2 regions of the Streptomyces sp. NPDC001816 genome follow, and region 2 is predicted to be linked to the other one. Evidence: riboswitches for the same ligand, from Rfam matches in the RefSeq annotation. Region 2 holds a riboswitch; the other holds the start of a gene.
The links. A riboswitch is a leader RNA that binds a small molecule or an ion and turns the genes downstream of it on or off. The one in region 2 is predicted to bind ZMP and ZTP.
Positions count from the first base shown of each region.

Region 1 (14,580 bases), on a different contig from region 2:
GGGCCTGTCCGGCTCCGGCAAGTCCACCCTGGTGCGCTGCCTGACCCGGCTGATCGAGCCGACTGCGGGCACCATCGCCATCGACGGCGAGGACGTACGCGCCATGGACAAGGCCCGCCTGCGCGAACTGCGCCGGCACCGCGCCGCGATGGTCTTCCAGCACTTCGGCCTGCTCCCGCACCGCACGGTCCTGGACAACGTGGCCTACGGCCTGGAGATCCAGGGCGTCGGAAAGTCCGAACGGCGCAAGCGGGCCGCCGAGTTCGTCGCCAAGGTCGGCCTGGAGGGCATGGAGAAGCGCCGCCCCGGCCAGCTGTCCGGCGGCCAGCGCCAGCGCGTCGGACTCGCCCGCGCGCTCGCCGTCGACCCCGAGGTGCTGCTGTTCGACGAGCCCTTCAGCGCCCTGGACCCCCTCATCCGCCGCGACATGCAGGACGAAGTGGTCCGGCTGCACCGCGAGGAGGGCCGCACGATGGTCTTCATCACCCACGACCTCAGCGAGGCGCTCAAGCTCGGCGACCGTATCGCCCTGATGCGCGACGGCCGCGTGGTCCAGCTCGGCACCCCGGAGGAGATCGTCTCCTCCCCGGCCGACGACTACGTCCGCGAGTTCGTCCGCGACGTGCCGCGCGAGCAGGTCGTCACCTGCCGCACGGCCATGCGCCCCGCCCACCCGCAGGAGACCGGGACCGGCCCCGCGGTCACCCCCGACGCCCCGGTCGCCGAGGCCATCGAGGCAGTGGCCCGCGCGGGCGCACCGGCCCGGGTGATGGACGCGGGGAAGTGCCTGGGGGTCGTCGGCCACGAGCAGCTGCTGGACGTGGTGGCCGGCGTGTCTGCGGGCGGCGATGCTGCGGTCGCCTCGGGCAGCAACGCCGACATAGCTGCGGGCAGTCGTGCCGCTGGGGCGGCGCCCGTCCCACAGACGGCGGCACCCGGCAAGCGCCGGCAAGCGACCCCGCCCCGGCCCCGCACCAGCCCGGAGGACGTCTGATGGCAACGCTCACCGTCCCCACGGCGAACACAGCAATCCCCGGCTTCCTGAGAAACCGCGCCGCGGCCAAGCTCCTCGCCCTGGCCGGCATCGCCGCGATCCTCGTACCCCTGGTCAACAGCCACTGGGGAAGCAACGCCTGGCCGCACGCGCTCACCGTCGACCTCTCCAAGCCCCTGGCCACCGCCAGCGACTGGGTCATCGACAACCGTGACAGCCACCCCCTGTTCCTCTACTTCTTCGGCTACGTCAGCAACGCCGTCGTACTGGCCGTACGCGCCGTCTACCTCACCCTGCTCGCCGCAGGCTGGGCAGGCGTCACCGCGTTCGGCGCCCTCGTGGCCTGGCGCCTCGGCGGCGTCCGTCTGGCCGCCGGCACGGCGATCGCGTTCCTGGCCTGCGGCGCGCTCGGCATGTGGGTGCCCACCATGCAGACCCTCGCGCTGATGGTGGTCGCCGTACTCGCCTCCGTGGCCGTGGGCGCCCTGCTCGGCCTCGCCGCGGGCCTCTCCGACCGCCTGGACCGCGCCCTGCGCCCGGTCCTGGACACCATGCAGGTGCTCCCGGCGTTCGCGTACCTCCTCCCCGTCGTCCTGGTCTTCGGCATCGGCGTCCCCGCGGCCGTCCTCGCCACCGTCGTCTACGCCGCCCCGCCGATGGCCCGCCTCACCGCGCTGGGCCTGCGCGGCGCCGACCCCGAAGTCCTGGAGGCCGTGGAGTCGCTCGGCGCCACCGCCCGCCAGCGGCTGCTGACCGCCCGTATCCCGCTGGCCCGCAAGGAACTCCTGCTCGGCCTGAACCAGACGATCATGATGGCGCTGTCCATGGCCGTCATCGCCTCCGTCATCGGCGCCGGCGGCCTCGGCGACCGTGTCTACCAGGCCCTCGCCTCCGTCGACGTGGGCGCGGCCCTCGCGGCCGGCATCCCGATCGTGCTGCTGGCGGTGGTCCTGGACCGCGTCACCGCCGCCGCGGGAGCCGCGGGAGACGGCAGCGCAGCCGCAGGAGACGGCACCCCCCGGCCTCGTACCATCGGCTGGCCCTACGCCCTCGCCGCCACCGTGGCCGTGGCCCTGGCCACCCGCCTCCTCGGCGCCCTCGACTGGCCCGCCTCCTGGAGCCTGGACATCGCCGAACCGGTCAACCGCGCCGTCGACTGGATGACCGCCCACCTCTACTCCGGCGTCCCGGTCGTCGGCGGCACCGCCGACTGGGCGGGCCACTTCACCACCTGGATCCTGGACCCCGTCCGCAGCGGCCTGCAGTGGCTGCCCTGGTGGGCGGTGCTGCTCGTCGTCGCCGCGCTGGCTTGGCTCATCGGCACCTGGCGCACCGCCCTGACAGCCGTCCTCGCCATGGCGGCGATCGGCGTGCTCGGGGTGTGGGAGCCCTCGCTCGACACCCTCTCCCAGGTGCTCGCCGCCGTCGCCGTCACCCTCGTCCTCGGTTTCGCGACCGGTATCGCGGCCGCCCGCAGCGACCGTGTCGAACGGGCGCTGCGCCCGGTCCTGGACGTCTTCCAGACCATGCCGCAGTTCGTGTACCTGATCCCGGTCGTCGCCCTGTTCGGCGTCGGCCGCGCGCCCGCCGTCGCCGCGGCCGTCGTGTACGCCCTGCCGGCCGTCGTCCGGATCACCGCGCAGGGCCTGCGCCAGGTCGACCCGGCCGCGCTGGAGTCGGCGCGCTCGCTCGGCGCGACCGGCCGCCAGCAGCTGTGGCAGATCCAGCTCCCGCTCGCCCGGCGGTCGTTGCTGCTCGCCGCCAACCAGGGCGTGGTCCTGGTCCTCGCCGTCGTCATCATCGGCGGCCTGGTCGGCGGTGGCGCCCTCGGTTACGACGTCGCCTTCGGCCTCGCCCAGGGCGACCTGGCGACCGGCCTGGTCGCCGGCGCGGCCATCGTCTGCCTGGGCCTGATGCTCGACCGGGTGACCCAGCCGACCGAACGCCGTGCGAAGAAGGGAGCGTGACATGCGATTCCGTAAGACTGTCCCCGTCGGTGTCCCTGTCGCCGTCGCCGTCGCCGTTCTGGGACTGACCACCGGCTGCGGCGCCGCCGACATGACCAAGCAGGCGTCGCCGTTCGCGAACGCCCAGGGCGCGAAGACGGTCACCCTGTCCGTGCAGTCCTGGGTGGGCGCGCAGTCCAACGTGGCCGTCGCCCAGTACCTCCTCGAACACAAGCTGGGCTACCGCGTCGACACCGTCCAGGTGGACGAGGTGCCCGCGTGGGACGCGCTCAGCCAGGGCCGGGTCGACGCCATCCTGGAGGACTGGGGCCACCCGGACCAGGAGAAGCGGTACGTCACCGACAAGAAGACGATCGCCCGCGGCGGCGACCTCGGGGTGACCGGGCACATCGGCTGGTTCGTCCCGACGTACCTGGCCGAGCAGCACCCGGACATCACCGACTGGAAGAACCTGAACAAGTACGCCCCGCTCTTCCGCACCGCGGAGAGCGGCGGCAAGGGCCAGCTGATGGACGGCTCCCCGTCCTACGTCACCAACGACAAGGCCCTGGTGAACAACCTGAAGCTGGACTACCAGGTCGTCTTCGCCGGTTCCGAGGCGGCCCAGATCACCCAGATGAAGCAGTTCGCCAAGGAGAAGAAGCCCTTCCTGAGCTACTGGTACGCACCCCAGTGGCTGTTCAAGAAGGTCCCCATGACGGAGGTGAAGCTGCCGCCGTACAAGGAGGGCTGCGACGCGGACGCGGCCAAGGTCGCCTGCGCCTACCCGCACACCCCGCTGCAGAAGTACCTCAACGCGGACTTCGCCAAGTCCGGCGGCGAGGCGGCGGCCTTCCTGAAGAAGTTCCGGTGGACGACCGAGGACCAGAACCAGGTCTCCCTGATGATCGCCGACCAGAAGCTCTCGCCCGAGGAGGCGGCGAAGAAGTGGGTGGACAGCCATCCCTCCGTGTGGAAGAAGTGGCTGTCCTGACCCGGCCTACTGCGTGAGGCCGTCGGCGATCTCGCGGAGCGCCTGGGTGGCGCGCCGCTGGAGCCCCGGCCCGAACGTGACGCGGGTGGCCCCGAGTTCGCCGAGCACGGCGGGCGAGGGGCCCTCGCCGTCCAGCCGGGCGAACATGTTGAGCGGGCCCTGGATCCCGGCTCGCAGCAGGGGCAGCACGTCCACCGGAGCGAGGATCGGATACACGCAGTCCGCACCCGCGGCCACGTAGGCCGCGGCCCGCTCGATGGCCCGGTCGGGATCGCCGTCGCCGTGGAGGAAGGTGTCGACGCGGGCGTTGACGAAGAGCCGGTCGGCGGCGGCCGAGCGTACCTCGGCGAGGTACTCGGCGTGCTCGTGCGGGTCCTTGAGGACACCCCCGTTGGAGTCCTCAAGGTTGCACCCGACGACGCCCGCCTCCAGCAGCCGCTCGACCAGCTCCTTCGGTGCGAGCCCGTACCCGCCCTCGACGTCCGCCGAGACCGGCACGTCCACCGCCCGCACGATCCGGGCCACCGCCGCGAACATCTCGTCGGCCGGGGTCGCCCCGTCCTCGTACCCGAGGGAGGCGGCCACCCCCGCGCTCGGCGTGGCCAGCGCCGGGAACCCGGCCTCGACACACACCCGGGCGCTCGCCGCGTCCCAGGGGCCGGGCAGGACCAGCGGATCGCCCTGGGCACGCTTGCGGTGCAGGCTGCGGAACACATCCACCTTGCTCATGGCTGGTAGCCCCCTGGCGGAACACGGCGGCTGACCATGAGACGGTTCCAGCCGTTGATGACGGTGATCAGGCCGATGAGATGGGCGAGTTCGGCCTCACTGAAGTGCTTGGCGGCGGTGTCGTACACCTTGTCCGGCACGAAGCCGTCGGTGAGGACGGTGACTGCCTCGGTCAGCGCCAGCGCGGCCCGCTCCCGCTCGCTGTACTGGTCCTCGGCCTCCTCCCAGGCGTTCAGCAGCTGGATGCGGTCCTCGGACTCGCCGCCCTTCCGGGCCACCCGGAGGTGCATGTCGAGGCAGAACGCGCAGTGGTTGATCTGTGAGGCTCGGATCATGACCAGCTCGGCGAGGACGGGATCGCCGAGCCCCTGCTTGGCGGCCGCGCTCAGCGCCGACATGGCCAGGCCGACCTCGCGGTCCAGCAGCTGGGTACGGCTCACCTGTACTGCCCCGGCTGGTAGTGGCCCGGGGTCATCCGGGTGGTCACGCCGAACCGGTTCCACGCGTTGATCACCGTGATCGCGGCGATCAGCCGGGCCAGCTCCGCCTCCTCGAAGTGTGCGGCGACCCGGTCGTACACCTCGTCCGGCACGAAGCCGTCGGTCAGGACGGTGACCGCCTCGGTCAGCTCCAGCGCCGCCAGCTCCTTCTCGGTGTAGAAGTGCCGCGACTCCTCCCACGCGCTGAGCTGCACGATCCGCTCCACGCTCTCGCCGGCGGCGAGCGCGTCCTTGGTGTGCATGTCGAGGCAGAACGCGCAGTGGTTGAGCTGCGAGGCGCGGATCTTCACCAGCTCGTACAGCGCCGGGTCGAGGCCCTGCTTCGCGGCCGTGTCCAGGCGGATCATCGCCTTGTAGACCTCGGGCGCGTGCTCGGCCCAGCTGAGCCGTGGGGTCTGTTCGGTGGCGTACTTGACGGTTTCCTCTGCAGTGCTCATGTCTTCGACCCTAGGAGCGAGGATGCCCAGGGGTATGGTCCATTTCCATGGCGAATTCATGGGCCACTCTGGGAGTCGACCTGCACCTGGAACCGGCCGGTTCCAGCGGGCTGCGCCGCGGTCTGACCGACGCACTGCGGGACGCCGTCCGCACCGGCCGCCTCGCCCCCGGCACCCGGCTGCCGTCCTCCCGCAGCCTCGCCGCAGACCTGGGCATCGCCCGCAACACCGTCGCCGAGGCCTACGCCGACCTGGTCGCCGAGGGCTGGCTCACCGCTCGCCAGGGCTCCGGCACGAGGGTGGCGGAGCGGGCCGTCGCCCCGCCGGCCGACACTGCCGCACCCCGGCGCCGCGCACCCGGCCGCCCCGCCTGCAGCCTCATCCCCGGCAGCCCCGACCTCGCCGCCTTCCCGCGCACCGAGTGGCTCAAGGCCGCCCGCCGCGCGCTCGCCGCCGCCCCCTTCGACGCCCTCGGCTACGGCGACCCGCGCGGCCGCCCCGAACTGCGCACCGCCCTCGCCGGCTACCTCGCCCGCGCCCGCGGCGTCCGCACCGACCCCGACACGATCATGATCACCGCGGGCTTCTCGCACGCCCTGCGCATCCTCGGGGCGCTGCTGCGGGCGCGCGGGGTGCGGACCGTCGCGGTGGAGTCGTACGGGCTCGACGTCCACTGGGGGCTGCTGAGGAGCGCGGGCCTTGCGACACCCGCGCTGCCCTACGACGAACTGGGCACCGACCCGGGCGCGTTGAGCGACGAGGGTGCCGTACTCGTCACCCCCGCCCACCAGTTCCCGATGGGCATGCCCCTGCACCCCGACCGGCGGACCGCCGTCGTGGAGTGGGCGCGGCGGACCGGCGGGCTGGTCCTGGAGGACGACTACGACGGCGAGTTCCGCTACGACCGCCAGCCCGTCGGCGCCCTCCAGGGCCTCGACCCCGACCGGGTCGTCTACCTCGGCACCGCCAGCAAGTCCCTCGCCCCCGGCCTGCGCCTCGGCTGGATGGCGCTGCCGCCGTCCCTGGTGGAGGAGGCGGCCGCGGCCAAGGGCCGCATCGACACCTGCGGAGCGCTGGACCAGCTGACGCTGGCCGAGTTCATGGTGTCCGGTGCGTACGACCGCCACGTCCGCTCCTCCCGCCTGCGCTACCGGCGCCGCCGTGATGCGTTGGCCGCCGCCGTTGCCGATCGCGCGCCGGACGTCCGGGTCACCGGGATCGCGGCCGGCCTGCACGCCGTGCTGCGGCTGCCTCCCGGCACCGAGCAGTCGGTGATCCAGGCAGCGACCTGGCAGGGCCTGGCCCTGCACGGGCTCGCCTTCCACCGGCATCCGGAGGCCGTCTCCGAGCCGCTGGACGCGCTGGTGGTGGGGTACGGGACGCCGCCGGACAGTGCGTGGGCGGGGGCGTTGGAGGCGTTGTGCAGGGTGTTGCCTTGAGGGTGACTGAGGTGAGTCCGGCCGGCCAGCGCTGCAACCGGCTACGGTACGTACCCGTAGCTTGGAGGGTGGAGAGGAGCCCGAAGGTGCCTGACGCCAACGTCCGTATCCCTGAGGAAGCACGGGACCGGCTCGCCGCCATAGCGGCAGGCGAAGGCATGTCGCTGCGTGCCTACCTGGCCCGGCTCGCCGAAACCCTGCTCACCCCCGCCGAGCGGGCCGGGCGGGCCGAGCAGGCCCGCGCTGCCTTGAAGGAGTGGACCGGCTATGCGCCGACTCCCGCTGAGGAACGGGACCTCGACAGCGAGCTGGACCGGCGGCTGGCACAGGCGGCTGCCCGGTGAGCGACGCGATGCAACCGACCCCGGACCGGCCTGACGGGGCGATCATCGCTACGACCTCCCCCGACCGTTGGATCGGCGAGCCGGTCCGCGTACTGGACCTCAATCCCTGACGCCCTGGGCCAGGGGGTTGCAGGGGAGGGCGGCAGGGGTCGACCACGAACGACCCTGCGGCGGACGGGGAGTGACGGTGTAGAAGCATGCTGCCCCTGGTGCCCAGGGCTCGTCCTGGGCACCCAGCGAGTGGCGTGTTCGATGAGGCGGCTTCAGGCTTCTTCCGCCACCGGCGCCTCCCCGAACCGCGCCAGCGCCAACGCCCCCGCCACCGCCACCGCGAACCCCAGCACAGCCAGCCAGGTGAAGCCCTCCCGCGTCCGGTCGCCGAGCCAGATCACGCCGATCGCCGCCGGGCCGATCGTCTCGCCGATCACCAGGCCGGCCGTCGCCGTCGTCACCGCGCCGCGCTGCAGGGCGGAGGTCAGCAGGATGAAGGCGGCGGCGCCGCCGATCAGGAGGGCGTAGGCCGCCGGGTTGGTGAGCAGATCGGCCAACCGCAGCGAGTCGATCAGGCGGACCGACACCTCCACGACCCCGAATCCGAAACCCGCTCCCAGCCCCAGCACCAGCGCCCGCAGCCGCCCGGACAGCCGCCCGCCCAGCAGAGCGAGGACCAGCATGCCGACCGCCGTCGCGAGCATCGCCCACTTCAGGACGTCCGAACCCTCCTGCTCGCCCTCCGGCCCGGACGCCACCCCCAGCATCGCGAGCCCGACGCAGACCACGCCCACCGCGCCCCACTCCATACCGCTCAACCGCACCCGCAGCAGGCGCGCCGCGACCACCGCGGTCACCGCCAGACTCGACGCCAGTGCCGCGCTGACCGCGTAGATGGGAATCGAGCGCAGCGCGGCGATCTGGAACAGGAAGCCAAGACCGTCCAGCGCAAGGCCCGCCAAGTACCGCCACTGCCTGAGCGCCCGCAGCAGCAGTGCCGCCTCGCCGCCCCCGCCAGTTCCGGCCTCCCGCGCCGCGATCGCCTGCAACACCGTCGCCGTACCGAAGCAGACCGCCGCGGCCAGGGCACACACCATTCCAAAGAGCACGAAGTGACTCTAGGCGAGGGGTGAACCGGTAACCCGCCTCGAAGGCCGCTCTCACCGTTCTCTAGGCTGACCGCCGAAAACAGGCCAGCCAACGGGCAGGCCGGCCAACGGGGAGACACCAGCATGGACACCGCACGACGACGCCTTCGCTCAGGAACCGTTCTGCTCGGCGGCATGGGCCTGCTCGCCACCGCCCTGACCGCCTGCTCCTCCGCCCCGGACAAGCGCTGCGTCGACCGCGACAGCTACCGGCTCGCCAAGGGCTACAAGGTCGTCTCCGACAAGAACTGCAAGTCCACCAAGGCCTTCGTCAACGGCGCCTGGTACTACGGCGGCAAGAAGAAGGGCTCCTGGGTGAGCGGCGGCTCCTTCACCAAGCCGAGCAAGGGCTCCGGCTCGCATTCCAGCTCGGGCGGCTCGCACGGCGGCGTCCACCGTGGCGGCTTCGGCGGCGGCCACGGCAGCTCCGGCGGCTGACGAGGAAACGCCCCATGGAACGCCGTACGACCACCCCCCGCCCCGGCTGGCAGCAGACCGTCGAGGAGCAGGGGCTCGTCTACCCCCTGACCCGCCACCCCGACGGCTCACTGCGCCCCTACTGGGACGAGAGCGCCTACTACGTCTTCACCCTGGACGAGGTCGAGGCACTGGAGGAGACCGTCGAGGAACTGCACCGCATGTGCCTCGCGGCCGCCGAGCACATCGTGGCCGAGGGCCGCCTCGCCGACCTCGGCATCACCGACCCGCGCGTCGCCGAGGCCGTCACCGAGGCCTGGCGGCGCCGCGCCGAACTCCCCTCCGTCTACGGCCGGTTCGACCTGCGGTACGACGGCACGGGCCCGGCCAAGCTGCTTGAGTACAACGCGGACACCCCGACCTCGCTGGTCGAGGCCGCCTCCCCCCAGTGGTTCTGGATGGAGGAGCGCTTCCCCGGCGCCGACCAGTGGAACTCCCTGCACGAACGCCTGGTCGACGCCTGGCGCGAGCAGGCCGCGCTGCTCCCGCCGGGCAGCCCGCTGCACTTCGCGCACTCCTCCGCCGACGAACTCGGCGAGGACCTGATGACGGTCGCCTACCTGAAGGAGACCGCCGAACAGGCCGGCCTCGCCACCGACTGGATCTCCATGGAGGAGATCGGCTGGGACACCCTCTCCGGCCGCTTCGTGGACAACGGGCTCCGCTTCATCCGCAGCATCTTCAAGCTCTATCCGTGGGAGTGGCTCACCACCGACGCCTTCGCAGGGCATGTCCTCGACACCCTGGACAACGGCGGCGGCACCGGCAGCACCCTGTGGATCGAACCCGCCTGGAAGATGCTCCTGAGCAACAAGGCCCTGCTGGCGATCCTCTGGGAGCTGTACCCCGGCCACCCGAACCTGCTGCCCGCCTACCTGGACGGCCCGCGCGAGCTGGCCGGGCCGACGGGCTATGTCGCCAAGCCGCTGCTCGGACGGGAAGGCGCGGGCGTGACCGTGCACGAGCCCGGCGCCGAACCCGTCGTACGCGACGAGCCCTGCTGCTACCAGCAGCTCGCCCCGCTGCCCGCCTTCGACGGCAACCACCTCGTCCTCGGCGCCTGGGTCGTCCGGGACGAGCCGGCCGGCCTCGGCCTGCGCGAGTCCTCGGGCCTGATCACCGACGAGTACGCCCGCTTCCTGCCGCACGTGATCCTCTAGGCCGCCAGGACCTCCCGCAGCTGGGCGAGACCCCAGTCCAGGTCCTCCTTGCTGATCACCAGCGGCGGCGCGATCCGGATCGTCGCACCGTGGGTGTCCTTCACCAGGACACCCCGGTCCATCAGCCGCTCGGACACCTGCCGGCCCGTCCCGACGCTCGGCGCGATGTCGACCCCGGCCCACAGCCCCCGCCCGCGCACCGCCGTCACCTTGCCGGTGCCGAGCAGGGCGCCCAGCTCCCGGTGCAGATGCTCGCCGAGCTCGGCGGACCGCGCCTGGTACTCGCCCGTCCGCAGCATCCTGATCACCTCCAGCGCCACCGCACACGCCAGGGGGTTCCCGCCGAACGTCGATCCGTGCTCACCCGGCCCGAACACCCCGAGCACCTCGGTGCTCGACACCACCGCCGACACCGGCAGGATCCCGCCGCCCAGCGCCTTCCCCAGCACGTACACATCCGGTGCGACCCCCTCGTTCTCGCACGCGAAGGTCCGCCCGGTCCTGCCAAGACCCGACTGGACCTCGTCGGCGATGAACAACACGTCCCGCTGCCGGGTCAGCTCCCGCACCGCCGGCAGATAGCCGGCCGGCGGGACGATCACCCCCGACTCGCCCTGGATCGGTTCGAGCAGCACCGCGACCGTGTTCTCGGTGAGCGCCTCCCGCATCGCGGTCAGGTCGCCGTACGGCACGATCTGGAAGCCCGGCGTGTACGGCCCGAAGTCCGCCCGCGCCTCGGGGTCGGTGGAGAAGCTGATGACCGTCGTCGTACGGCCATGGAAGTTGCCGCTCGCGACCACGATCTTCGCCATCTCGGCGGGCACCCCCTTGATCCGGTACCCCCACTTCCGGGCGGTCTTCACCGCGGTCTCCACCGCCTCGACGCCGGTGTTCACCGGCAGCACCATCTGCATGCCGCACAGCGCGGCCAGCTCGGTGCAGAACGCGGCGAACCGGTCGTGGTGGAACGCCCGCGACGTCAGCGTCACCCGCTCCAGCTGCGCCCGGGCCGCCGCCACCAGCCGCGGGTGGCCGTGGCCGAAGTTCAATGCCGAGTACCCGGCCAGCAGGTCGAGGTAGCGCCGCCCCTCGACATCCGTCATCCAGGCCCCCTCCGCGGTGGCGACGACCACCGGCAGCGGGTGGTAGTTGTGCGCACTGTGGGCGTCGGCGGCGGCGATGAGCGTCTCCGTAGCGTTCACGGGAACTCCAAAGGGCCAGAGAGTCGGATGCACCCCCTTCTTATCCTCGCTCGCATGGTGGACGCGGGACCTGCGCGATCCGGCGCGCCCGGTAGGCTGATCAGCGGGCCGTGACTGGCGCGCTAGGGATGGGACGGACCATCGGGGAGCGGCCCGAGCGGGAAAACAGTGCCGTGCGCCTGGGCCGAACGTGAACGCTGTACGCACACCGTCCGGAGGTCCCCATGCCGAAGCAGCACCTCTCCACCGAGTCCACCGCCTTCCGCGCCGCCCTCGACGTCATCCGTGCCGTCGAGCCGGGCGTCGCCGACGCCATCGGCCAGGAGGTGGCCGACCAGCGCGAGATGCTGAAGCTGATCGCCTCCGAGAACTACGCCTCCCCGGCCACCCTGCTGGCGATGGGCAACTGGTTCAGCGACAAGTACGCCGAGGGCACCATCGGCCGCCGCTTCTACGCCGGCTGCCGCAACGTCGACACCGTGGAGTCCCTGGCCGCCGAGCACGCCAAGGCGCTCTTCGGCGCCCGGCACGCCTACGTCCAGCCGCACTCCGGCATCGACGCCAACCTCGTCGCCTTCTGGGCCGTGCTCGCGGACCGCGTGGAGGCCCCGTTCCTGGAGAAGACCGGCGCCCGCCAGGTCAACGACCTCTCCGAGGCCGACTGGGCCGAGCTGCGCCAGGCCTTCGGCAACCAGCGCATGCTCGGCATGTCCCTGGACGCCGGCGGCCACCTCACCCACGGCTTCCGCCCGAACATCTCCGGCAAGATGTTCGACCAGCGCTCCTACGGCACCGACCCGGCCACGGGCCTGATCGACTACGAGGCGCTGCGCGCCCAGGCCCGCGACTTCAAGCCGCTGATCATCGTCGCGGGCTACTCCGCCTACCCCCGTCTGGTGAACTTCCGCATCATGCGCGAGATCGCCGACGAGGTCGGCGCGACCCTCATGGTCGACATGGCCCACTTCGCCGGTCTGGTCGCCGGCAAGGTCCTGACCGGCGACTTCGACCCGGTCCCGCACGCCCAGATCGTCACCACGACCACCCACAAGTCCCTGCGCGGCCCGCGCGGCGGCATGGTCCTGTGCGACGACTCCCTGAAGGACCAGGTCGACCGCGGCTGCCCGATGGTGCTCGGCGGCCCGCTCCCGCACGTCATGGCCGCGAAGGCCGTCGCCCTCGCCGAGGCCCGTCAGCCCTCGTTCCAGGACTACGCCCAGCGCATCGTCGACAACTCGCGCGCCCTCGCCGAGGGCCTGATGAAGCGCGGCGCCACCCTGGTCACCGGCGGCACGGACAACCACCTCAACCTGATCGACGTGGAGACGTCGTACGGCCTCACGGGCCGCCAGGCGGAGACAGCCCTCCTCGACTCGGGCATCGTCACCAACCGCAACGCCATCCCGGCCGACCCGAACGGCGCCTGGTACACCTCCGGCATCCGCATCGGCACCCCGGCCCTCACTACGCGGGGCCTGGGCACGGCGGAGATGGACGAGGTCGCGGGCCTGATCGACAGGGTCCTCACGACGACGGAGCCGGGCACCACCAAGTCGGGAGCCCCGTCCAAGGCGGCCCACGTCCTGGACGACAAGGTGTCCCAGGAAATCGCACAGAGGGCAACGGACCTGGTGGCAGGCTTCCCGCTGTACCCGGAAGTCGACCTGGGCTGATCACTCCCTGAGGGGCGACGCCCCAGGGGCGCGGGGCCGCATCAAATATGCGGCTCCGCCGCGCGGGCGCGACCAGCCACCACGGTCCGCAGTTCCCCACGCACCGAACCCCCCGATCCCTCTGCGACAATAAAAAACATGGCTTCCGCTGACCAACCTCGCGTGCTCTCCGGCATCCAGCCCACCGCCGGCTCGTTCCACCTCGGCAACTACCTCGGCGCCGTCCGCCAGTGGGTGGCCCTGCAGGAGTCCCACGACGCCTTCTACATGGTCGTCGACCTGCACGCGATCACGGTCCCGCAGGACCCGAAGGACCTGCGCGCCAACACCCGCCTGGCCGCGGCCCAGCTGCTGGCCGCCGGTCTGGACCCCGACCGCTGCACCCTCTTCGTGCAGAGCCACGTGCCCGAGCACGCCCAGCTCGCCTGGATCATGAACTGCCTCACCGGCTTCGGCGAGGCCAGCCGGATGACCCAGTTCAAGGACAAGTCCGCCAAGCAGGGCGCCGAGCGGGCCTCCGTCGGCCTGTTCACGTACCCGATCCTGCAGGTCGCGGACATCCTGCTGTACCAGGCCAACGAGGTGCCGGTCGGCGAGGACCAGCGCCAGCACATCGAGCTGACCCGCGACCTCGCCGAGCGTTTCAACGGCCGGTTCGGCGACACGTTCACGATCCCGTCGCCGTACATCCTCAAGGAGACGGCGAAGATCTACGACCTTCAGGACCCGTCGATCAAGATGAGCAAGTCGGCGTCCACGCCGAAGGGCCTGATCAACCTGCTCGACGAGCCGAAGGCGACGGCCAAGAAGGTCAAGAGCGCCGTCACCGACACCGACACCGTGATCCGCTACGACGCGGAGAACAAGCCGGGCGTGTCGAACCTCCTCACCATCTACTCCACGCTCACCGGCAAGTCGATCGCCGAGCTGGAGCAGGACTACGAGGGCAAGATGTACGGCGCGCTCAAGACGGACCTCGCCGACGTCATGGTCGAGTTCGTGACGCCGTTCCGGGAGCGCACCCAGCAGTACCTGGACGACTCCGAGACGCTCGACTCGATCCTCGCCAAGGGTGCGGAGAAGGCGCGCGCGGTTGCCGCGGAGACACTTGCGCAGGCGTACGACCGGGTGGGTTTCCTGCCGGCGAAGCACTGAGAAGCACGAACCGGCGCTGAGGCGCACGACCGTACACACCTCCGAGCGGGCAGAGCGCTGCACATCACTTCCACTGCGCCTGCCCACAGGACACCCGTGGCCGTACAGTCGATAGCCGACGGCCCGGACGAAGACGCGACGAAGACGGCGGCGAAGACGGCCGGAAGACATCACGCGACGACAGGAGACGACGTGGGGACCGTAACGATCGGCGTGTCGATCGCGGTCCCGGAGCCTCACGGCAGCCTGCTCCAGGAGCTGCGCGCGGGCTTCGGCGACGCCGCGGCTCACGGCATCCCCACGCATGTCACCCTGCTGCCGCCGACCGAGGTGGACGCGACCGACCTTTCGGCGGTCGAGGCGCACCTCACGCAGGTCGCGGCGGCCGGCC
Region 1 covers NZ_JBIATY010000015.1:121,963-136,542, reverse strand. Annotated here, with positions in the region: gene ACFYZZ_RS38790 (glycine betaine/L-proline ABC transporter ATP-binding protein) at 1-994, shown strand, start outside; gene ACFYZZ_RS38785 (ABC transporter permease) at 994-2,961, shown strand; gene ACFYZZ_RS38780 (ABC transporter substrate-binding protein) at 2,963-3,934, shown strand; gene ACFYZZ_RS38775 (isocitrate lyase/phosphoenolpyruvate mutase family protein) at 3,941-4,663, opposite strand; gene ACFYZZ_RS38770 (carboxymuconolactone decarboxylase family protein) at 4,660-5,103, opposite strand; gene ACFYZZ_RS38765 (carboxymuconolactone decarboxylase family protein) at 5,100-5,600, opposite strand; gene ACFYZZ_RS38760 (PLP-dependent aminotransferase family protein) at 5,648-7,039, shown strand; gene ACFYZZ_RS38755 (hypothetical protein) at 7,126-7,383, shown strand; gene ACFYZZ_RS38750 (DMT family transporter) at 7,647-8,471, opposite strand; gene ACFYZZ_RS38745 (hypothetical protein) at 8,607-8,960, shown strand; gene ACFYZZ_RS38740 (glutathionylspermidine synthase family protein) at 8,975-10,159, shown strand; gene rocD (ornithine--oxo-acid transaminase) at 10,156-11,361, opposite strand; ZMP/ZTP riboswitch at 11,462-11,553, shown strand; gene ACFYZZ_RS38730 (glycine hydroxymethyltransferase) at 11,586-13,034, shown strand; gene trpS (tryptophan--tRNA ligase) at 13,173-14,189, shown strand; gene ACFYZZ_RS38720 (2'-5' RNA ligase family protein) at 14,382-14,580, shown strand, end outside.
Region 1: it holds a riboswitch for ZMP and ZTP, as region 2 does, so the genes downstream of both, ACFYZZ_RS38730 (glycine hydroxymethyltransferase) here and ACFYZZ_RS07480 (bifunctional 5,10-methylenetetrahydrofolate dehydrogenase/5,10-methenyltetrahydrofolate cyclohydrolase) in region 2, are expected to answer to the same signal.

Region 2 (14,580 bases):
AGTCGGGGATCCGGCGCTGCATGCCGTTCACGCCCAACCAGTGCTGCACGAGGAACGTGCCGTGGAAGCCGATGAACAGCGTCCAGAAGGTGATCTTGCCGAGGCGCTCGTCCAGCATCCTGCCGGTCCACTTCGGCCACCAGAAGTGGAATCCGGCGAACATCGCGAACACGACCGTGCCGAAGATGACGTAGTGGAAGTGGGCTACCACGAAATAGGTGTCGGAGGTCGGGAAGTCCAGCGGCGGCGAGGCCAGCATCACCCCGGTCAGCCCGCCGAACACGAACGTCACCAGGAAGCCGGTGGCCCACAGCATCGGGGTCTCGAAGGAGAGGCTGCCGCGCCACATCGTTCCGATCCAGTTGAAGAACTTCACACCGGTGGGTACGGCGATCAGGAAGGTCATGAAGGAGAAGAACGGCAGCAGCACACCGCCGGTGACGTACATGTGGTGGGCCCACACCGTCACGGACAGACCGGCGATCGCGATGGTGGCCGCGATCAGACCCATGTAGCCGAACATCGGCTTACGCGAGAAGACCGGGATGACCTCGGAGATGATGCCGAAGAACGGTAGCGCGATGATGTACACCTCTGGATGGCCGAAGAACCAGAAGAGGTGTTGCCACAGCAGGGCTCCGCCGTTCGCGGCGTCGAAGACGTGGGCGCCGAACTTGCGGTCCGCCTCCAGGGCGAACAGCGCGGCCGCCAGGACCGGGAAGGCCAGCAGGACCAGGACACCGGTCAGCAGCACGTTCCACACGAAGATCGGCATGCGGAACATGGTCATGCCCGGCGCGCGCATGCAGATGATCGTGGTGATGAAGTTGACCGAGCCGAGGATGGTGCCGAAGCCGGAGAAGGCCAGACCCATGATCCACATGTCGGCGCCGACGCCCGGGCTGCGGACCGCGTCCGACAGCGGGGAGTAGGCGAACCAGCCGAAGTCGGCCGCACCCTGCGGGGTGAGGAAGCCGCCCACAGCGACGAGCGAGCCGAACAGGTAGAGCCAGTAGGCGAACATGTTCAGCCGCGGGAACGCCACGTCGGGCGCGCCGATCTGCAGCGGCATGATCCAGTTCGCGAAACCGGCGAACAGCGGCGTCGCGAACATCAGCAGCATCACGGTGCCGTGCATCGTGAACGCCTGGTTGAACTGCTCGTTCGACATGAACTGCAGGCCCGGACGGGCCAGCTCGGCGCGCATGAGCAGCGCCATCACACCACCGATCAGGAAGAACGCGAACGACGTCGTCAGATACAGCGTTCCGATGGTCTTGTGATCGGTGGTCGTCAGCCACCGCACGGCCCTGATGGCCCTGATGTTTTGGATCCTCTTCACGCCCCGCCTGTGTCCGCGCCCGGCCCGTCGGTCACACTCGGACGGCGCGACAAGCATCACGGACGAAGGGTGTGACGATCCGGGGGGTGCCGGACACGAACCGAACATGAGCAACGACGAGATCTTCGCCGCTGCCTATCGCGAGCACTACTGGGCGGTCAGCCGCTATGTCGCCAGACGACTGCAGGGGCGGGCCGACGAGGTGGAGGAAGTGGTGGCGGAGGTGTTCACGGTGGCCTGGCGCCGCCGGTCCGACCTGCCCGAGGCGCCGCTGCCCTGGCTGTACGGCGTGGCACGCAACTGCCTGGCCAACGCGGTACGCGGCTACGGACGGCGGCGCAGGCTGGTGGACCGGCTGGGCAACGACGAGGCGGCCCACGGCCGGCACATCATGGACAGCCCCGACACCGAGGCCCCGGGCGCCTGGGTGCACGACGCGCTGGCCCGGCTCTCCCCGGCGGACCAGGAGGTGCTGCGCCTCGCGGCATGGGAGGAACTCGACGCCGCGGAGATCGCGGTGGCCCTCGGCTGCGGCAGACGGGCGGCGATCATGCGGCTGCACCGGGCCCGGCGCCGGCTGAGAGCCGAGATCGACCGGATGCGGCCCGCCGCACCAGCCCTGCCCGCCCCCGCCGACGCGACCCTCTGCGAGGACCACCGACATGGCTGACGAACTCGAACTCCTCCGCCGCGCCAACCCGGCGCCGACCGACGGCCCCCACTTCGGCGACGGTCCGCTGGACCACCGCGCCGAGCGGCAGTTGGAGCGACTGCTGCACGAGGACCGTCCACGGCGCAGGCTCCGGCTGCTTCCGGCGCTCCCCGGCCGTACCCCGCGCGCCCGGCTGGTCTGGAGCCTCGCCGCCACCGCCGTCGTCCTCGTGGTCGCCGGCAACGCCGTGCTCGGCGGTCCGAGCACACCGCGGGCCGTCGCCGCGCCGCGCCCGCTGACCGTCCGGCTCCCCTCCACGCCCGTACCCCTGCGGGAGATGGTCGCCCTGGCCGACGCGGCCGCGGCGGGCGGCTCACCGCGCCTGCGCAAGGGCACGCACGTGCAGTCGTGGAGCCTCGGCATGAGCGACGGCAAGCACCCCGTCACCGTCCCCGAGGAGCGGGTGGTGCGCTGGCGGGCGGACGACAGCCACACCGAACTGGTCGTCGCGACCGACCCGCGCAGGCCCGGCCGCCCGGTCCTCACCGACGAGGGCGACGACCCGCACGAGGTGGCGGACGGCCATGTGATCAGCCGGACCACCTACCCGCCGATGTGGAACGACGCCCCGCCCGAGGGAACCCCGCCGCACACCGCGGCGCGTCTGCGGGCCTACCTCACCGAGATCGCCCGGCCCGAGATCAACCGCAGCACGGCCCCGCTGAGCACCGCCGAACTGTTCGACGCCGTCGGGGAACTGCTCGACCACTGGACCCCGGGTGCCCGCGAGTCGGCGGCCCTCGTCCGGCTGTTCGCCGAGGCCGAGGGGCTGCGGCCGGCCGGCGAGGTCACCGATCGCCTGGGCCGCCCCGGACACGCGTACGTGTACGACACCCGGGGCCTGCGCCACATGCTGATCCTGGAACCGCGCACCGGCGCCGTCCTCGGCATGGAGACCACCTTCACCCGGGCCGAGCCCGAGTACCGGGTCAAGGCCGGGGACGTCATGGAGTACCGCGCCTGGATGCGCTGATCACACGCCGAGCCGCCGGGCGGCGGCTGCCGCGGCGTCGACGGTCTGCTCCAGCAGCGTGGCGATCGTCATCGGGCCGACACCGCCCGGCACCGGCGTGATCAGCGAGGCCCGCTCCACGGCCGAGTCGAAGTCGACGTCGCCGACGTTCCCCGCGTTGTACCCCGCGTCGACGACCACCGCGCCCGGCTTGATGTCCTGGCCCCGGATGAGACGCGGCCGGCCCACGGCGGCGACCACGATGTCCGCCTCGCGGACCGCCGCCGACAAATCCCGGGTGCGCGAGTGGCAGTACGTCACGGTCGCGTCCCGGGCCAGGAGCAGCATGCCCACCGGCTTGCCCAGGATCGCGCTGCGGCCCACCACCACGGCCCGCTTCCCGGCCGGGTCGACGTCGTACTCGTCCAGCAGCCGGATGATGCCGCCGGGCGTGCAGGAGACGAAGCCCGGCAGGCCGAAGCTCATCGTGGCGAACGAGGCGAAGGTGACGCCGTCGACGTCCTTCTCCGGCGCGATCGCCTCGAACGCGGCCCGCTCGTCGATGTGGTCGCCCACCGGGTGCTGCAGCAGGATGCCGTGCACGGTCGGGTCGGCAGACAACTCCCGTAGGGCGCCGACGAGTTCGGCGGTGGTCGTGGCGGCGGGCAGCGCCACGTGCCGGGACTCGATGCCGGCCTTGCGGCAGCGGTTCTGCTTCATACGGACGTAGGTGACGGACGCCGGGTCCTCGCCGACCAGCACCGTGGCCAGACAGGGCGCGCTGCCCGTCCGCTCGGTGAGATCGGCGGCCTTCTTCGCGGTCTCCTCGACGATGCGGCGGGCGAGGGCGGTGCCGTCCATGAGCCGGGCCTGTGTCATCTGCACTCCTGAGCTGGGTTGACCTTCATCGCCCAGGCGCGCGGCATGCTCCAAGGGCCGCTCCCCGGTGGTACTCCACCTCAGCGCCAGTCACGGCCCGCCCACAGCCTAACCGAGCGCGCGGGCGGCACTCAGTCCGCGTCCGTGGACCCGGGTGCCGTGGGATCCGCCCCGGCGAGGAAGGCGTCCGCCTGGGCGGCCAGCCGGTCCGCGCCGATCGCCCCGGCCCAGCGGACGATCTCCGCCGCAAGCGCGACGGCGCCCGCCTCGTCGCCCGCGTCCCGGGCCAACACGGCCAGCAACAGCTGTTGGGACAGGGTGCCGGGCACCGTGCCGGCCCGGGCGCCCAGCGCGGTGGCCCGCCGCCAGCGCTCCCCGGCCCGCTCGCCGTCACCGGCGTCGTGGTCGTGGTCGCCGAGATGCCGCAGCGCCTCGCGGGCCAGCAGACCGTCCGCGCCGGCCTCCCCGGCGTGCAGCGCTGCCGTGTAGTGCCCGGCGGCGGCCGCCCGCTCGGCGAAGTGGTTCTCCGTGATCAGCCCCCGGTACATCGCCGCCCAGCCCCGCCGCACCTCGTCCGGGGCGCTGTCGTGCAGCTCCCGCGCCCGGTCGAGGAGGGCGGCCAGCGCCTCGGGGTCCTTGCCGTCCGGGCCGATGCGCAGGGTGCCGTCGACCAGGAGCAGCCGGCCGTAGGTGTGCCTGAGCCGGAGGAAGCCGGTGTCCCAGTCGCCGTCCGGGAACTCCTTCTCCGCCGCCTCGAGCCGCTCGGCCGCGGTGTCCGTCCCTGCGAACCAGTCGCGGTCCAGGGCGACTTCGGCCGCGGCCCGGGTGATCCGCGCACGAGCGGCGGGTTCGTCGGCGGTGACCCCGTCGAGCAGCCGCGCGGCCCGCTCCCAGCGGCCGGCGGTGCTCAACTCGCGTGTGGCGTCCAGAAGTTCATCGATATCAACGAATGCGTGCGCTGCAGTGGTCATGCCGGGCAACGTAGTCAGGCGAAAAATGATCCACAAGAAAATCACTGCGGGAGGCAGACAGTGCAGGACTCGGTGGACCGGCACGTGGCCGTCTGGGCGCGCGAGCTGGACTGGCTGGACCCCGTCAAGGAGGCGATCGTCGCGAGGCTGGCGATCCTCGGCCGGCACACCGCCCAGGCCCGCCGGGACGTGCTGGACTCCGACGGCCTCAAGTACTGGCAGTACAAGATGCTGTTGATGCTGCGCAGGTCCGGGCCGCCGTACGAGTCGAGTCCCTCGCAGCTCGCCGAACGGCTCGGCCTGACCCGGGGTGCGCTGTCGGCGCGGCTCGGGGCCGTCGAGGAGGCCGGGCTGATCACCCGTACCCACGAGACCGGTGACCGCCGGCGGGTGCGGGTACGGCTCACCGAGGCCGGGCACGCCGCGTTCGAGGCGCATGCGGCAGCGGAGGACGCGGGTGAGGGCACGCTGCTCGCAGCACTGACCGAAGAAGAGCGGCGGACGCTTGCAGACCTGCTGCGGAAACTGGTCCTGGCAGCCGAGAGCGGGGACGCGCCCGGCCGAACGTCGCCCGGGCCGAGAAGGTCCAGGTCAGCCGGGAGGTGACCTGGGCCCTCGCGACCTTCCTCCCTAGTCGTCCCATGCCTGGATCAGAATCTGTTCGGCGATCTTGCCATCACGCAGGGTGACCATGGACTCGGCGAGGACACGCGTGCCGTCCCCGTACTCGCAGGACTCGGAGAAGGCGGCGTGGTCACCCTGGATGACGCACTGGTCCAGCTTGTGCGTCATGTCGCGGCTGTAGATGTCGTCGAGCAGCTCGGCTATCTCGCGCCGACCGTGCAGGACCTTGGGATGGCTGGGCTGGGTGTTGCGGTCGATGATGCGGATCTCGGCGTCGTCCGCGTAGAGGGCGAGCAGAGAGTTCCCGGTGTTCCCTTCTATGCCCCGGCGCAGTGTCTCGGTGTCGAAGGCGGAGCCTGTCGCAGCGCCCATGGTGACCTCCTTAAGGCGCCATGGCCCGGCGGGAACAGGCCGCACGGGCCCCACCTCCGAGACTCCTCCGCCCCGGCGGCAACGGCAAGCGCAGCCGAGGCGGTCCGCCTGACGGGTGAGCGGCGACCGGGGGCCGTGTCCGGGCGGGGCCCGCCGCCGTTGCTGAGGACATGATCTCAACACGACGTATCGTCGCCGCCGTCGGTCTGGCCGTCGGCGTCACGGGCCTCGCCGCGCCGCTGGCGAACGCGGCCGACGCGAGCGCACCGCACTCCGGGCAGATCAACCCGATGACCCTCGTGGACTCGCTCGCCGTCAGCGACATCCCCGCACAGCACCAGGGACAGATGCCACGGGTCTCGGACCAGCTCCGCCCGCTCAACCAGGTCGGCGAACTGCAGCGGCTGAACGAGCTGCACCAGCTCACCGACCTCGTCGCGCCCGTGACCGGTCTGCTGCCCGCCGTCCAGGCCTGACCCCACCCACGCACCCGAGGGCCGTCCCGCCGGGGACGGCCCTCACCGCTGCCCGTCCGGACCACGCGGCGACGGCCGAAAGATCCACTGCCGCCGTCGTGGTCCATGCCGTGGACGGGCCCTCGCGCGTAGGGTCGGCTCCGAAGGCACAACGAGGAAAAGGGGCCAGGCCATGGCGCAGGAAGTACGCGGCGTGATCGCACCGGGGAAGGACGAGCCCGTACGGGTCGAGACGATCGTGGTCCCGGACCCGGGGCCCGGCGAAGCCGTCGTACGCGTCCAGGCCTGCGGTGTCTGTCACACCGATCTGCACTACAAACAGGGCGGAATCTCGGACGAATTCCCCTTCCTGCTCGGCCACGAGGCCGCCGGCGTGGTCGAGTCGGTCGGCGAGGGGGTCACCGACGTGGCGCCCGGCGACTTCGTCGTCCTCAACTGGCGTGCCGTGTGCGGCAATTGCCGGGCCTGTCTGCGCGGCCGCCCCTGGTACTGCTTCAACACCCACAACGCGAAGCAGAAGATGACCCTGACCGACGGCACCGAGCTGTCGCCGGCCCTCGGTATCGGCGCCTTCGCCGAGAAGACCCTGGTCGCGGCCGGACAGTGCACCAAGGTCGACCCGGCCGTCTCCCCGGCCGTGGCCGGGCTGCTCGGCTGCGGCGTGATGGCCGGCATCGGCGCCGCCATCAACACCGGAGGCGTCGGCCGCGGCGACTCGGTCGCCGTCATCGGCTGCGGCGGCGTCGGTGACGCGGCCATCGCCGGGTCGAACCTCGCCGGCGCGGCCCGGATCATCGCCGTGGACATCGACGACCGCAAGCTGGAGAAGGCCCGCGCGCTGGGCGCCACCCACACGGTCAACTCCAAGGAGACCGACCCGGTCGAGGCCATCCGCGAGCTGACCGGTGGATTCGGCGCGGACGTCGTCATCGAGGCGGTCGGCCGACCCGAGACCTACAAGCAGGCCTTCTACGCCCGTGACCTGGCCGGCACCGTCGTCCTCGTCGGCGTCCCCACCCCCGAGATGAAGCTCGAACTGCCGCTGCTGGACGTCTTCGGGCGCGGCGGCGCGCTCAAGTCCAGCTGGTACGGCGACTGCCTGCCCTCCCGGGACTTCCCGATGCTGATCGACCTCCACCTCCAGGGCCGCCTGCCGCTGGACGCGTTCGTCACCGAGACCATCCAACTCGACGAGGTGGAGAAGGCGTTCGACCGGATGCACCAGGGCGACGTGCTGCGCTCGGTGGTGGTGCTGTGATGACCGCCCGCATCGAACGCCTCGTCACCTCCGGCCGGTTCACCCTCGACGGCGGCACCTGGGACGTGGAGAACAACGTGTGGATCGTCGGCGACGACCACGAGGTGGTCGTCATCGACGCCGCCCACGACGCCGAGGCCATCGCCCGCGCCGTCGGCGACCGCCGGCTCACCGCCATCCTGTGCACCCACGCCCACAACGACCACATCGACGCGGCCCCCGCCCTCGCCGACCTCACCGGCGCCACCATCTGGCTCCACCCGGCCGACCTGCCGCTGTGGAAGCTCACCCACCCCGACCGCGACCCCGACCGCCATCTCGACGACGGCCAGGTCATCGAGGCCGCCGGCGCCGACCTCACCGTCCTGCACACCCCGGGCCACGCCCTCGGCGCCGTCTGCCTGTACGACCCCGGGCTCGGCGTCGTCTTCACCGGCGACACCCTCTTCAAGGGCGGCCCGGGTGCCACCGGACGCTCGTTCTCCCACTTCCCGACGATCATCGAGTCCATCCGCGACCGGCTCCTCACCCTCCCGCCGGAGACCAAGGTCCTCACCGGACACGGTGACTCCACCACGATCGGCGCCGAGGCACCCCACCTGGAGGAGTGGATCAAACGCGGGCACTGACCCGAGGCCCGGCCGTACGATCAGGGCCATGACCACCAACACGCTCGACACACTCCACGACGTGCGCGTTCTGCGCTGCGCCCCCGAAGGCCCCGCCCTCGACGGCGAGGGCGCTGCCCTCGACCTGATCGGTGACGCGATGGGGCAGGACGCTGAACTCGTCGTGGTGCCGGTCGAGCGGGTCGCGGACGAGTTCTTCCGGCTGCGGTCGGGTGTCGCCGGTGCGGTCGTGCAGAAGTTCGCGAACTACCGGCTGCGGCTCGCCGTCGTCGGCGACATCTCCCGGCACGTCGACGCGAGCGACGCGCTGCGGGACTTCGTGTACGAGTCGAACCAGGGCCGCCAGCTCTGGTTCGTCACCGGGTACGAGGACCTGGAAGAAAAGCTGCGCCGCTGAGAAAAGGCGACAGGAGATGTCCGGCTTTCCCGTGAGAGTGGACGACGATGAGAGTCGTACCGCACGGGAGGTCGGACATGTCAGGGCCGCTGGAAGGCAAGGTAGCGCTGGTCGCCGGGGCGACCCGGGGCGCGGGGCGGGGCATCGCCGTGGAACTCGGCGCGGCCGGCGCCACCGTCTACGTCACCGGACGCAGCACCCGCGCCCACCGCTCCGAGTACGACCGCCCCGAGACCATCGAGGACACCGCCGACCTCGTCTCGGCGGCGGGCGGACACGGCGTCGCCGTCCCCGTCGATCACCTGGACCACTCCGCGGTACGAGCCCTCGTGGACCGTATCGCGGACGAACAGGGCCGCCTGGACCTCCTCGTCAACGACATCTGGGGCGGCGAGAAACTCTTCGAGTGGGACACACCGGTGTGGGAGCACGACCTCGACAACGGGCTCCGGCTGCTCCGGCTCGCCGTCGAAACGCACGCCGTCACCAGCCACTTCGCGCTGCCGCTCCTGCTGCGCCACCCGGGCGGCCTGGTCGTGGAGGTCACCGACGGCACCGCCGAGTACAACCGTGACACCTACCGCGTGAACCTCTTCTACGACCTCGCCAAGACCTCCGTGCTGCGCATGGCCTTCGCGCTCGGCCACGAACTCGGCCCGCGCGGCGCCACCGCCCTCGCGCTGACCCCCGGCTGGCTGCGCTCGGAGATCATGCTCGACGCCTTCGGCGTACGCGAGGACAACTGGCGCGACGCCCTCGACCGCGAACCGCACTTCGCCATCTCCGAGACCCCCCGCTTCGTCGGCCGCGCCGTCGCCGCGCTGGCCGGCGACCCCGAAGCGGCCCGCTTCAACGGGCAGTCCCTCTCCAGCGGCGGCCTCGCCCGGGAGTACGGGTTCACCGACCTCGACGGCAGCCGCCCCGACGCCTGGCGGTACCTGGTCGAGGTGCAGGACCCGGGCAAGCCGGCGGACGTGACCGGATACCGCTGAAACCGAGCCCGCACGTCCGGTCTCAAGCGCTTGGCAGGACAGGGAGTTCTCGTCATGGGCGCCGCCAAACCGCCTGACCCGGCCCCGCGCGGCGACGAAGCGGCGACGAAGCGGCGACGAATTTCACCGTTCCGTCACAGCGTGGCCGGAACTACAACCGTCGGGTCGGGGGGCAGGTCTAGTAGGCCGAGAGCGCGGGAATCGCGAAGGGGAACCACCCGGGGGAGGCCCTGGGAACAAAGGGGAGAAGGGGTAGAGGCCGATATGGGGGACATACGCAGACGAGGTGTGGTCGCGCTGGGTGTCACCGCACTGGTGGCGCCGCTCACGCTCGCCCTCACCGCGGCACCGGCCCAGGCCGCGAGTTGCACCACGCAGGCGGGGCCGTACCAGAAGCAGGTGGAGAAGTTCCTCGGCCGCCCGGTCGACGGAAGGCAGTCCTCCGCCGACTGCAGGGCCATCCAGGCCTTCCAGAACAAGCACGGCATCACGCCCGCCATCGGCTACGCCGGGCCCGTCACCTGGGGCGTGATGGACCTGATGAACAAGCAGAAGGCCGTCGGGAACAACCCGAACAAGGACGGCAAGTGCCCGGTGAACAAGGGCCGTATCGCCTGCGTGAACCTCTCGCTCCAGCTGAGCTGGATCCAGGACGGCAACAAGCTCGTCTACGGGCCCGTGCCGGTGCGCACCGGACGTAACGGGTACGAGACCCGCACCGGCCTGAAGAAGATCTACTGGCGGGACATCGACCACGTCTCGACCATCTACAACGTGCCGATGCCCTACAGCCAGTTCTTCGACGGCGGCCAGGCCTTCCACTCCGTCAACCTCAGCATGTGGAACCCGCCGGGCTCCCACGGCTGCGTCAACATGACCACGACGGACGCCAAGAAGTACTGGTCGCTGCTGAGGACGGGCGACGACGTCTTCGTGTACGGCCGCAAGCCGGGCACCTGAGCCGGCCCAGGCGCCCGGCCACCGGCCGCAGTTGTCCGGCGCGACCCCGAAGTCGGGGATCTCCAGCCGGACCCCGCCCTGCCGCGCGGACTCGTGCGCGACGATGCCCGGCAGGGTGTAGCGGGCGGCCACCCACGCGTTCACCGACGGCAGGGTGCGGGTGTCGACCGCGGTGACGAAGTCGTCCACCAGGAAGTGGTGGCTGCCCTCGTGCCCGATGTGCAGCTGGTCGAACTCCCGCGGCAGCCGGGCCCGGTCGTGCACCGGCGCCGACCCGGAGGTGAAGGCGGCCCGCAGCTCCGGCGCGATGTGCGGGCGAGCCCATGGCCTCCCGGGTGATCGACTAGGCCGCCCGGGCCCTGGGCACCCTGGTCGCGCAGATCGCCAACTTCGCGATGCCGCAGAAGATCCTCCTCGCGGGGGAAGGCGTGGGCCTCATGGATGTGGCGGGAGGCACGGTGCGCGAGACCATTGCCGCCCACCGGCACCCGCAGGCCGCTCCGGTCGGCCTGGAGACCAAGATCTCCGACTTCCACGACTGGGCGCGTGGAGCAGCGGTGTTGGCGATCCAGGTCCTCGTGCTCGGCACGGACCGGGCGTGAACTCCCGCAGCCACTTGACATATTGACGTGACGAGTAACACGGTCCGAAATGTCCGTATCACGTGTACTTACTCACAGCGCCTTCACGTCCCCCGGCATATGCTTCACAGCATGTCCACCACTGTTGAAGCCGTCTCCGAGCGATCGGCCGACGAGGTCAACGAGGAGATCAGGGCCCTGTGGCGCCGGTCGGGCGGGACACTGACCACCGAGCAGCGCGCGGAGTACCAGCGCCTCGTGATGGAGTGGGCCGCGGCGGCCCCGCAGCCGCACCAGGCGGCCTGAACCTCTCTCGTCAGCCCCACGTCGCCGAGTAGTACCGCTGGTACGCCTTGCGGTCCTGCTCGGCACGGATGTAGCGGGTCGCGACCAGCGCGATCAGACTCCCCGCGATGATCAGCAGCCCGGGACCGACGTTCCGGGTGTCCGTGAGCTGTGCGAGCAGCGTCTCGTTCTGTGCGGTGCCCGTGACCGGCGCCGAGGAACCGGGCGAGGCCGCGCTCGGCGCGACCGCGCCCTGGCCGGCCGGGGCGGACTGTGCGGGGGAGGGCGCCGCGCCCTGGGCGCCGCCCGCGCTCTGCGCCGACACGAGGAGCTTGACGTTCAGCGCCGCCAGCGCCTTGGTGATCGGCTGGAAGAACGTCGTCCCGCCCGTCTTGCAGTCTCCGTTGCCGCCCGAGGTGACGCCCAGCGCGACGCCCTCGGAGAACAGCGGGCCGCCGCTGTCGCCCGGTTCGGCGCACACGTTGGTCTCGACGAGTCCGGTGACCGTGCCCTCGGGATAGTTCACGGTCGAGTTCAGCCCGGTCACCTGGCCGTCGTGCAGCCCGCTGGTGCTGCCGCTGCGGAACACCCGCTGCCCGACCGTCGGATCGGCCGCACCGGTGATCCGCACGCCCTTGCCGCCGCCGATCGCGACCACGTCGGCACCGTCGCCGGCCTTGCCGGAGTTGTACTGGACGAGCGAGAAGTCGTTGCCGGGGAAGTTGCTGCTGACGGTCTTGCCCAGCTGCTGGTTGCCCTGGTTGTCGGCGAACCAGATCGATCCGGCGGGCCCGCAGTGGCCGGCCGTGAGGATGAAGTCGCTCTGCCCGTTGCTCACGTTGAAGCCCGCCGAGCAGCGGCCGCCCGTCGACAGGATCGGCTGCGCCCCGTTCAACCGCGTGGTGAACGTGCCGTTCGTGCGCTCCATGTGCACGAAAGCGCCGATCCGCGCGGCGACCTGGGACATCCGGGACCAGTCGGCGGCCGACACCGTACGGTCGGCCTGCACCACGATCCGGTTGGTCCGGTAGTCCATCGACCAGGCGGTGCCCGCCACACGGGGCGCCGAACGCAGCGTGGCCGTGGCCGACTTCAGCTCGTTCATGCTGTGCGACACGACCTTCGCCTGGGCCCCCGCACGGCGCACCGTCTGCGCCGCCTGCGCGTCGGTCACCGCGACGACGGGCCGCCCGTCGGCGCCGATCCAGCTGCCCGCCGTCCGCGCTGTGCCGAGCTTCGCCACCAGCGCGGCGCCCCTGTCACCGGCCGTCCCGGCCGAACTGAGCGTTCTGGCGGACGCCGGCGGAGTCTCGCTCGCCATGGCCGCCTGGGCGACCATCGCACCTCCCAGGAGGAGTCCGCCGACCGCCGCCAGGCGTGTCACTCGCCGGACGACCCGTCGTCGTGCGTGCCTCATGCATGGCTCCCGAACCCGAACGCGCGATGCCCCTACCGGCACCGCGGGGCCCTCCGGTCGTCGAGCGCCCGACCTTGAGTACGTGGCCCGGCCCGGTGGCGTTCACCGGCGGCGGTGATCTTCTCGGCCCGAACCCGCCGCCGGCTCACGCTCGGCGCCGTCAGGCCTTGCGCGCCACCCCGCCGAACATGGCGACCTCCTCCGGCTCGGCGCCGTCGCCGTCCTCCGGGCGCCAGCGCGAGCAGGACACCACGCCCGGCTCCAGCAGTTCGAGACCGTCGAAGAAGCGGGTGACGTCCTCGGGCGTGCGCTGGGTCAGCTTCGGAGTGCCGTGCTCGTTCCAGAACTTGACCGCCTCGTCCACGTCCGGCATCGACGGGCTGGTGATGGTGTGCGACAGCACCAGATGGCTGCCCGACGGCAGCCGGTCCGTCAACTGCCGCACCAGACCGTACGGGTCCTCGTCGTCGCCGATGAAGATGACCACGCCGAGCAGCATCAGCGCGACCGGCTGGCTGAAGTCCAGTGTCTTCGAGGCGTGTTCGAGGATCGCGTCGACGTTGCGCAGATCCTCGTCCAGATAGTCGGTCCGACCCTCGGGCGTGCTGGTGAGCAGGGCGCGGGCGTGCGCGAGGACGAGCGGGTCGTTGTCGACGTACACGATCCGGGCGTCCGGCGCGATGCGCTGGGCGACCTCGTGCGTGTTGTCGGCGGTGGGCAGCCCGGTGCCGATGTCCAGGAACTGGCGGATGCCCAGCTCGCCGGCCAGGTGGCGTACCGCGCGGCCCAGGAACAGCCGGTCGGCGCGCGCGTACTCCCCGATGCCCGGGTGGAGCTGGCGGATCTGGTCGCCGGCCGCGCGGTCGACCTCGTAGTTGTCCTTGCCGCCGAGCCAGTAGTTCCAGATCCGGGCCGTGTGCGGCTGGCTGGTGTTGATACGGGCGCGCAGCGACACGGCCACGTCGTTGGTGGCTGCCGGGTTGTCGGTCACGTGGGTTCAGCTCCTGGATGCCTGAAGAGAGGTGCGCCATTCAAGACGCAATCTAGACGCCCGAGTTGATCTGTGCCGCACGTCCCGGGCTTTCCGTCTCCGGACCGGGCCGGGACCGGCTACCGGGTTCCGACGAAGAAGCGTCACGCTCGCGTGGAAGCGGCCCTTGGCCGCCCATGCCCGCCCGGCTTGCCCCGTTTCCGATCACGCCACGGCCGCCTATCTTGAGCCCCATGACCAGCATCCCGCACGACACACCCGGCGAACCCGACCCGCTGCGCATCCTCGGCCTGGAGCAGCTGCGACGTCGTACGAGCATGAAGTGGCGCGCCTACCCCGAGGACGTGCTGCCCCTGTGGGTGGCCGAGATGGACGTACCCCTCGCCGAGCCGGTCGTCCGCGCCGTCACCGACGCGCTCACCCTCGGGGACACCGGCTACCCCGCGGGCTCCGCCTACGCCGAAGCGCTGGCCGGGTTCGCCGCCAAGCGCTGGAACTGGCACGGGATCGCCGTGGAGCACACCGCGATCGTTCCGGACGTGATGCTCGGTGTGGTCGAGATGCTCAAACTGGTCACCGAACCTGGGGATCCGGTGATCGTGAACGCGCCCGTGTATCCGCCGTTCTACCAGTTCGTGAGCCACATGGACCGCCGCGTGGTCGAGGCCAGGCTCGGCGCCGATCTGCGGATCGACCTCGATCTGCTGGCGGCGACGTTCCGGGCGGCGACCGCGGGCGGCGG
Region 2 covers NZ_JBIATY010000002.1:389,303-403,882, forward strand. Annotated here, with positions in the region: gene ctaD (cytochrome c oxidase subunit I) at 1-1,450, opposite strand, end outside; gene ACFYZZ_RS07470 (RNA polymerase sigma factor) at 1,449-2,012, shown strand; gene ACFYZZ_RS07475 (CU044_5270 family protein) at 2,005-3,027, shown strand; gene ACFYZZ_RS07480 (bifunctional 5,10-methylenetetrahydrofolate dehydrogenase/5,10-methenyltetrahydrofolate cyclohydrolase) at 3,028-3,885, opposite strand; ZMP/ZTP riboswitch at 3,909-3,989, opposite strand; gene ACFYZZ_RS07485 (hypothetical protein) at 4,017-4,856, opposite strand; gene ACFYZZ_RS07490 (MarR family winged helix-turn-helix transcriptional regulator) at 4,917-5,462, shown strand; gene ACFYZZ_RS07495 (nuclear transport factor 2 family protein) at 5,487-5,852, opposite strand; gene ACFYZZ_RS07500 (hypothetical protein) at 6,023-6,328, shown strand; gene ACFYZZ_RS07505 (S-(hydroxymethyl)mycothiol dehydrogenase) at 6,501-7,586, shown strand; gene ACFYZZ_RS07510 (MBL fold metallo-hydrolase) at 7,586-8,215, shown strand; gene ACFYZZ_RS07515 (DUF4180 domain-containing protein) at 8,244-8,612, shown strand; gene ACFYZZ_RS07520 (SDR family oxidoreductase) at 8,690-9,604, shown strand; gene ACFYZZ_RS07525 (L,D-transpeptidase family protein) at 9,869-10,564, shown strand; partial or broken gene ACFYZZ_RS07530 (gfo/Idh/MocA family oxidoreductase) at 10,601-10,915, opposite strand; gene ACFYZZ_RS07535 (hypothetical protein) at 10,960-11,166, shown strand; gene ACFYZZ_RS07540 (hypothetical protein) at 11,266-11,451, shown strand; gene ACFYZZ_RS07545 (S1 family peptidase) at 11,462-12,847, opposite strand; gene ACFYZZ_RS07550 (SAM-dependent methyltransferase) at 13,008-13,838, opposite strand; gene ACFYZZ_RS07555 (MalY/PatB family protein) at 14,072-14,580, shown strand, end outside.